One region of the Pantoea sp. Z09 genome, then DNA from elsewhere that is predicted to be linked to it. Evidence: riboswitches for the same ligand, from Rfam matches in the RefSeq annotation. Region 1 holds a riboswitch; the other holds the start of a gene.

The links. A riboswitch is a leader RNA that binds a small molecule or an ion and turns the genes downstream of it on or off. The one in region 1 is predicted to bind thiamine pyrophosphate.
Region 2: linked by a shared signal. The riboswitch ahead of thiM (hydroxyethylthiazole kinase) and the one ahead of thiC (phosphomethylpyrimidine synthase ThiC) in region 1 are both predicted to bind thiamine pyrophosphate.

The regions. Positions count from the first base shown of each region.
Region 1 is NZ_CP092373.1:3,625,295-3,629,729, forward strand. It holds gene nfi (deoxyribonuclease V) at 1-107, opposite strand, end outside; gene hemE (uroporphyrinogen decarboxylase) at 110-1,177, opposite strand; gene nudC (NAD(+) diphosphatase) at 1,219-1,989, opposite strand; gene MC269_RS17350 (Rsd/AlgQ family anti-sigma factor) at 2,144-2,653, shown strand; TPP riboswitch at 2,903-3,003, shown strand; gene thiC (phosphomethylpyrimidine synthase ThiC) at 3,088-4,435, shown strand, end outside.
Region 2 is NZ_CP092373.1:1,269,537-1,273,971, forward strand. It holds gene MC269_RS06095 (transposase) at 60-1,184, opposite strand; gene MC269_RS06100 (FliC/FljB family flagellin) at 1,312-2,397, opposite strand; TPP riboswitch at 2,780-2,875, shown strand; gene thiM (hydroxyethylthiazole kinase) at 2,910-3,704, shown strand; gene thiD (bifunctional hydroxymethylpyrimidine kinase/phosphomethylpyrimidine kinase) at 3,701-4,435, shown strand, end outside.

The DNA of each region.
Region 1 (4,435 bases):
ACGTCAGCGCCGCCGATAAAACGCGGCGGCAGCACGTCGAAATCATCCTGCCGCACCACCTCTGCAGCGCGCTGGATCTGTTCCGCGCGCAGTGCAGCAATGTCCATACTTACTCCTGATGATAGTGGCCTGAGAGACGGTGTACCGCCTCAACAAACACGCCCGCATGTTCTGGCGGCACATCCTGATGAATGCCATGCCCCAGATTGAAGACGTGACCGCTGCCCGCGCCGAAGCCCTTGAGAATACCGGCGACTTCCTGCTCGATACGCGCAGCTGGCGCATAAAGCATAGACGGATCCATGTTGCCCTGCAGGGCGACTTTGTCGCCGACGCGGCGACGCGCCTCGCCGATATCGGTGGTCCAGTCGAGTCCCAGCGCATCGCAGCCGGTCGCGGCCATTGCTTCCAGCCACTGTCCGCCACCTTTGGTAAACAGCGTAATCGGCACGCGGCGGCCTTCATTCTCATGCAGCACGCTGTCGACGATTTTATGCATGTAGTGCAGCGAGAATTCCAGATAGTCGCGGCCCGTCAGCACGCCGCCCCAGGTGTCGAACACCATCACCGACTGCGCGCCCGCGCGGATCTGCGCGTTGAGATAGAGGATGACGCTGTCCGCCAGCTTATCGAGCATCGCGTGCAGCGTGGCGGGATCGGCGTACATCATCTTTTTGATCTTCGTGAAGGCTTTGCTGCTGCCGCCTTCCACCATATAGGTCGCCAGCGTCCAGGGGCTGCCGGAGAAGCCAATCAGCGGCACTTCGCCCTTGAGGTTTTTGCGAATGGTGCGCACCGCGTTCATTACATAGCCGAGTTCCTGCTCTGGATCGGGCACCGGCAGTTTATCGACATCGGCGCGGCAGGTAATCGGGCTGGAGAAGCGCGGGCCTTCGCCGGTTTCGAAGTAGAGTCCCAGACCCATCGCGTCGGGAATGGTCAGGATATCGCTAAAGAGGATCGCCGCGTCCAGCGGGTAGCGACGCAGCGGCTGCAGGGTGACTTCACACGCCAGTTCGGCGTTTTTGCACAGCGACATAAAATCGCCAGCTTCGGCGCGCGTCGCTTTATATTCCGGCAAATAACGCCCGGCTTGTCGCATCATCCACACCGGGGTGATATCCACCGGCTGACGTAACAGGGCGCGCAGATAACGATCGTTCTTTAGTTCACTCATTTCAGGACTCTCTCAATTTCAGGCGCCTAGTGTAACACTTCTCAGGCGTCGGCGCGGCAGATGGCAACGGTATCTTCTATCAGGCGGCGCGCCACGGTGCCGGGCGGCGGCAACAGCGGCAGCGCGTCGTAGCGGTACCAGCCGGCGTCCAGCAGCTCTTTGTTGTCGATTTGCAGATCGCCGCCGTCATACTCCGCCATAAACGCCATCATCAGCGAATGGGGGAACGGCCAGGGCTGCGACGTGACATAGCGCAAATTCTTGACGCGCACGTTGCTCTCTTCCATGACCTCGCGCGCGACCGCCTGCTCCAGCGTTTCGCCTACCTCGACAAAGCCCGCCAGCACGGTATAGATGCTGTTGCGATGGCGCGCATGGTTGGCGAGCAGAATCTCATCGCCGCGCCGAATGGCGACAATGATGCAGGGCGCGATTTGCGGATAGTAGCGTTCGCGGCAGTGGCCGCACAGACAGGCGTTCTCCTGCTTGCTGAGATGCATCTCGTGACCGCAGTAGCCGCAGAAGCGATGCGAGCGATAAAACTCCGCCAGCTGCACCGCGCGTCCGGCCAGCTGGAACAGCCCCGCCTCTTCATCAATCAGCTGGCGCACCGAGAACATATCGCGATCGCGATTTTCACACACCAGCCAGACCGTTTCGCCTTGCCACTCGCCGACCGCCTGCGCCTTGCTTCCCGCTAGCTTAAACGCAGCGGCGCTGCCGTGCGGCAGGTCGCCCTGCGGCAACCAAAGTTTCTGTTCATGGCTGACAATCCACCATCCAGCGTCTACGCTTGAGATCTCATGTTGCATCTAATCGTCATCCTTAGCGTCTTTTCGATACGCTGAAGTCCTGATGTTAAGTATGTAGACAAACAACTATACCCTAAATCGTTCAGCTTGCAGGCGGCCTCTGACCCGCCGCGGCCGCCACGGTCAGGGGGATTTTATTGATATGGAGTCAGAAATGCTTAACCAGTTAAATGTCCTGACCGAGCGCGTAGGTGGCAGCAATGAACTGGTCGATTCGTGGCTGGACGCCCGTCGCCAGCTACTGGTGTCTTATTACCACCTGGTTGGGCTGAAACCCAACAAAGAGGCGCTCACGACGTTAGACGAGCAGGCGCTCGACAACTTTTGTCACGGTCTGGTCGATTACCTTTCCGCCGGTCACTTCAGTATCTATGAGCGCATCATCAATGAGATGGAAGGCGACAGCCCGATGATCGCCGCCGCGCAGATTTATCCGCCGCTGGAAGCCAATACCGAACGTCTGATGCAGCTCTACGATGGCCATCTGCAGCAGTCGATCGACGACGACAACTGTGTTGATTTCCAGCTGGCGCTGTCGGAAGTCGGCGAAGTGCTGGAGGCACGTTTCACGCTGGAAGATAAGCTGATCCAGCTTGCCTGGGATAACAGCCTGGTGCGCGCCCCGGTGGCGAACGACAGCAGCCAGCTCTCGCGTCCGGCTTAAGGTTAACCAGTTGTAAATCGCTTGTTATTCTGAACCAGCCCTTTTATGCTAAACGGGTTTTCGGCGATAACGTCGAAAACCCGTTTTGTTTTTGTGCAATATGCACTGGCGTTTTGCGTTTTAAGCGTAGCGTGCGCAGCCAGTTCACGCTCGGACAGCGCGCAGGGACGGGAGCATACTGAAGTATGTGACCGTCACGAGCACTGCCCAGGCGCGAAATGGCAAGCTAAGTAGCTTAAAACGTAAAACGAAATCTTGTCGGAGTGCCCGCAAGGGCTGAGACCGTTAATTCGGGATCCGCGGAACCTGATCAGGTTAGAACCTGCGAAGGGAACAAGAGTAAACATCATCAGTGCGCAGGCGGCTGCCTGTCGTGTCTGTTACTCCTTCCGAACTCCGGACAAGCAACGTTCCCCCTCAACAGGAAAATTGCTATGTCTACCACCAAAACCAACCGACGTGAGCAGCGCGCGCAGGCGCAGGCGTTTATCCATGCGCTTCAGGGCGGCGTCGCCTTTCCCAACTCAAAACGTATCTGGATCCAGGGCAGCCGCGACGATATCCGCGTGCCGATGCGCGAGATCCAGCTCAGCCCGACGCTGACGGGCGGCAGCAAGGATGCGCCGCGCTATGAGGAAAATGAGGCGGTGCCGGTCTACGATACGGCGGGGCCTTATGGCGATCCCGATGCCACGATCGACGTACAGCGCGGGCTGGCGAAGCTGCGCGCCGGCTGGATTGCCGCGCGCGGCGACAGCGATACGTTAGAGCAAATCAGCTCGCACTACACCCAGCAGCGTCTGGCCGATGATGGGCTGGATCATCTGCGTTTCGACCATTTGCCGCAGCCGCGCCGCGCGAAAGCGGGACGCCGCGTCACGCAGCTCCACTATGCGCGTCAGGGTATCGTGACGCCGGAGATGGAGTTTATCGCGCTGCGCGAGAATATGGGGCGCGAGCGCATTCGCGGTGAAGTGCTGCGTCAGCAGCATCCGGGCTACAGCTTCGGCGCGCAGCTGCCGGAAAACATCACGCCTGAGTTCGTGCGTCAGGAAGTGGCCGCTGGCCGCGCCATCATTCCCGCCAATATCAACCATCCCGAGTCGGAGCCAATGATTATCGGCCGTAACTTCCTGGTGAAGGTCAACGCCAACATCGGCAACTCGGCGGTCACCTCCTCTATCGAGGAAGAGGTAGAGAAACTGGTCTGGTCAACGCGCTGGGGCGCCGACACCGTGATGGATCTTTCGACCGGCCGCTATATTCACGAAACGCGCGAATGGATCCTGCGCAATAGCCCGGTGCCTATCGGCACCGTGCCGATCTATCAGGCGCTGGAGAAGGTCAACGGCGTCGCGGAAAATCTCGACTGGGAGGTGTTCCGCGACACCCTGCTGGAGCAGGCGGAGCAAGGGGTAGATTACTTCACTATTCATGCCGGCGTGCTGCTGCGCTATGTGCCGATGACGGCGAAGCGCCTGACCGGCATTGTCTCGCGCGGCGGATCCATTATGGCGAAGTGGTGCCTGTCGCATCACCGCGAGAGTTTTCTCTATGAGCATTTCCGCGAGATTTGCGAAATCTGCGCCGCCTACGACGTTTCCCTGTCGCTCGGCGACGGGCTGCGTCCCGGCTCGATTCAGGATGCCAACGACGAGGCGCAGTTCGCCGAGTTGCACACGCTGGGCGAGCTGACAAAGATCGCCTGGGAGTATGACGTGCAGGTGATGATCGAAGGCCCCGGCCATATTCCGATGCAGATGATCCGCCGCAATATGACCG
Region 2 (4,435 bases), 1.6 Mb from region 1:
TTTGCCACACAACTCAAAGTTAAGGGCAGACGTTGACATCCGGCGCGGATAATCCGAACTTACAGCAAGTTGGCGGTGCTTTTGCCATCTTCTGAGGGTTCCTGTTTCATCGGATGGCCTAATAACTCCGCTCCTCCACAGGCAATAACGGCATGCCCTGCCGCTAAAATCCTTTCAGCCCTTAGCTTGCCATAATGGTTGCTTGAGGCGTCATCTGAAACTGGCTTGAAATTGTTATCGCGTTCGCGCACGGTCACAAGTTCGCCGCCATTCCAAATCAGCTTGTAATCAAGCTGCCTTGTCAATTCATAAGTCTCGTTGGACAGGAAACGTTTAGTGCTCTTAGGACGCTTGGATAAAGAGGTTGCAGCCTCAAGATTTTCGATCACAACAATCGCGTGGTTTTTGCTTAGTGTTGTTGAAATCTTATGGAAATGGTCTTTACGCATATTCGAAATGCGATTTAACAAGCGGTTTACTTTGTGCCTTTGTTTGACCCAATTAGAGCTAAATCTCTTCTTCTTGCGCAGACGCTTAATGTTTTTCTCAAGAGACTTTTCCATTTTGGGTAAAGATGCCTGAGACAAAAAATCAGTGCTGTCAGAAGTGGTGATGCATTCAATGTTGCTGGTATCAAGACCTATCATTGATGATTGCTGCGATGAAGGCTCATCAACCTCAGCTTCGGTCTGCAAACTCACATACCATTTATCCAGTTTCATTGAAACCGTGACGTTTTTAACCACGCCTGTAATGGAGCGACTTTTTCTGTAACGCACCCAACCTAACTTAGGCAATTGGATTCTTTCATTGCCTTCATCAAGCTTCACACGCTGAGTGGGATAACGGAATGCATCATTTTTGCCCTTCTTTTTTGGAGAAGGAAAGGTTGCTCTACGTGCAAAGAGATTGTTGAATGCTTTATCAAGATCCTTCAATGATTGTTGAAGGATTTGGGAAGGGGCATTGCTCAACCATGACATTTCTTCTTGGCTTTTCCATTCAACTAGCCACGGTGCCATTTTATTATAAGGGATGTAGCGATCACCATTTCGCCAGATGTCGCTTTGCATAGTTAGAGCACGATTGTAGACAAAACGACAAGCACCAGCGAATGACTTCATAGAAGCAATCTGTTCTGGAGTTGGTTTCAATTGAAACTTGTATGCTTGACGCCTGATCATTTCGACAACTATGCAACCTAAAAGTAGACTTAAAATTGGGGGTATTTCATCAGTAAACACACTGTAATGGCAATGCTTTTACGGTTGAAAATAAAGCCCCCCGCAAATGCGGGGGAGCCTTGAGCTATTAGCCCTGAAGCAGAGACAATACCTGCTGCGGAACTTGGTTAGCTTTAGCCAACACTGAGTTACCCGCCTGCTGGATGATCTGTGCTTTAGACATGTTTGAAACTTCAGTAGCGTAGTCAGCATCCTGAATACGGGACTGTGCTTCAGACAGGTTAGTAGTAGTGTTGTTCAGGTTAGTGACCGCTGAATCCAGACGGTTCTGCACCGCACCCAGGCTGGAACGGAAATCATCAACCTGAGAGATTGCCTCATCCAGTGCGGCTAACGGGTCAGTGGTTTGGACCACATCATTATCATCAACCTCATCAGTGCCGAGAGTAATGACTGCTGATGCAGGGGTGCTTCCATCGGCGTCGGTGACCGTAACATCATTGGAAAGGTCTACCTTCATGTATTTGCCGGTATCTGAATCTTTAACGGCATAAGCGTCAGCACCACCTGATTTATACTTCAGCAGGGTCACGCTGTTTCCGTCTGAATCCTTAATATTGCTGCTTGATACAGCAACATCGTTAGAATCTTTTAAGGTGCCTGCTTCAGCATTCGAGTAGCCGCTGGCTACATTGAAATCTTTCAGACCTAATGTATCACTGTTAATTTTGCTCAGGTCGATGCTGATAGTTTGTCCATCATTAGCGCCAACCTGAATTTTCATAGACTGATTAGTCGAGAGAACTTTCACACCGTTAAACTGGGTCTGATCAGAAACACGATCAATTTCAGCCAGGCGTGAAGTGATTTCGTCCTGGATTGATGACAGGTCAGAATCAGAGTTGGTGCCGTTTTGCGCTTGAACAGTCAGTTCACGGATACGCTGTAAGTTGTTGTTAATTTCTGACAGCGATCCTTCAGTGGTCTGCGCCAGTGAAATACCGTCGTTAGCATTACGGGCAGCCTGAGTCAGGCCGTTAATGTTAGATGTAAAGCGGTTGGCAATTGCCTGACCAGCAGCGTCATCTTTCGCGCTGTTGATACGAAGACCAGAAGACAGACGCTCGATAGAGGTAGACAGAGCAGACTGGTTCTTGTTGATGTTGTTCTGAGTGATCAGCGAGAGGCTGTTGGTGTTAATTACTTGAGCCATGGTAAAAGTTCCTATTAATCAAATCATTTGGTTAAGGTTTGGGCTTAAACCCCTTCGGCTTCAGCGCCGTCATACCTACTATCGTCACCCCCAAGAAAAACTTTAACTTCCTTTTTATTTCTTTTTCCAAACTCAAGTTTGGCGGGGGCTTGCATCAGGCAGCCTGTCAACCAGGCATCTTTGTTAATCGGCACGTTGGGTCATTTATTAAATCTTTTGGATAATGCCTAGGTGAGGTCAAAGGTGGGGTAAATTGTGAGGTCAAAGGTGAGGTATTTAAGCTTTATCCGTTCCCGGCGATCAAGAAGGCGAATGTAGATAGGCCAGCTTGCTTTGCAAGCGACACTTCCCGTATGCTGGTGAAAAGTAATGAGAGATTTACTTTAATGACTCGGGGTGCCCCTGTATACAGGGCTGAGAAATACCCGTATTACCTGATCTGGATAATGCCAGCGTAGGGAAGTCAGATGCCTGACCGCATTCGCCTTCTTGTTCGCCGGTTGGGAGTTATGATGATCCATCAACCTCAACGCTTTTCTGACGCGCACTTCGCGCCCGTTCTCGCCCGCTTCGTTCAGCGCCAGCCGCTGGTGCACTGCATGACCAACGACGTGGTGCAGAACATCACCGCCAACGTCCTGCTGGCGCTTCACGCTTCGCCCGCTATGGTGATCGATCCTGACGAGGCCACGCAGTTTGCCGCGATGGCCGACGCGTTGCTGATCAACGTCGGCACCCTGACCCGCGAGCGCCGCGACGCCATGCTGGCGGCGGTGCAGGCCGCCAACGCGGCGCAACAGCCCTGGGTGCTCGATCCGGTGGCGGTCGGGGCGCTGCGCCTGCGCAGCGAATTCTGCCAGCAGCTTCTTGCGCTGCGGCCTGCCGCGGTGCGCGGCAACGCGTCTGAAATTCTTGCGCTGGCGCAGCAGGGCGCGGGCGGGCGCGGCGTAGATTCGCAGCATCAGGCGGAGGCGGCGCTGGAGGCGGCGCACGAGCTGGCGCAAAAGCATCAGACGCTGGTCGTCATCAGCGGCGAGGTCGATTACGTCACCGACGGCCATAAAACGCTGAGTATCGCTGGCGGCAGCGCGCTGATGACGCGCGTGGTCGGCACCGGCTGCGCGCTTTCCGCCGTGGTCGCCGCCTTTTGCAGCCTGCCGGGTGACAGGCGGGATAACGTCGCCAGCGCCTGCCGCGTCATGACGCTGGCGGGCGAACGCGCTGCCGCCCAGACCGCCGCGCCCGGCAGCTTCGCCACGCTGTTTATCGATGCCCTGTGGCAGCTGGCACAGGAGGCGCGCGCATGAAACGTATCAACGCGCTGACGATTGCCGGCACCGATCCCAGCGGCGGCGCCGGCATCCAGGCCGACCTTAAAGCCTTTTCGGCGCTCGGCGCCTACGGCACCAGCGTCATCACCGCGCTGGTGGCGCAGAACACACGTGGCGTACAGTCGGTTTATCGCATCGATCCCGCTTTTGTCGGCGCGCAGCTTGATTCGGTGCTGAGCGACGTGCGCATCGACACGGCGAAAATCGGCATGCTGTCGGAAACCGCCATCGTGCGTATTGTGGCGGAACAGCTAAAGCGCGCCGATATCCCGTTCGTGGTGCTGGACACGGTGATGGTGGCGAAAAGCGGCGATCCCTTGCTATCGCCTGACGCTATCGCCAGCGTGCGCGAGCTGCTGCTGCCGCAGGTGTCGCTGATCACCCCCAATCTGCCGGAGGCGGCGGCGCTGCTCGACTGTGCGCCAGCGCGCAGTGAAGAGGAGATGCTTGCTCAGGGCGAAGCGCTGCTGGCGCTCGGCTGTCAGGCGGTGCTGATGAAAGGCGGTCATCTCGGCGACAGCGAAAGCCCGGACTGGCTCATCGCCCGCGACGGCGCGCAGCGTTTTACCGCGCCGCGCGTCAATACGCGCCATACCCACGGCACCGGCTGCTCGCTCTCCGCCGCACTGGCGGCGCTGCGCCCGCGTTATGACGGCTGGGCCGACACCCTGCGCGAGGCGAAAAGCTGGCTGCAGCAGGCGCTGGTC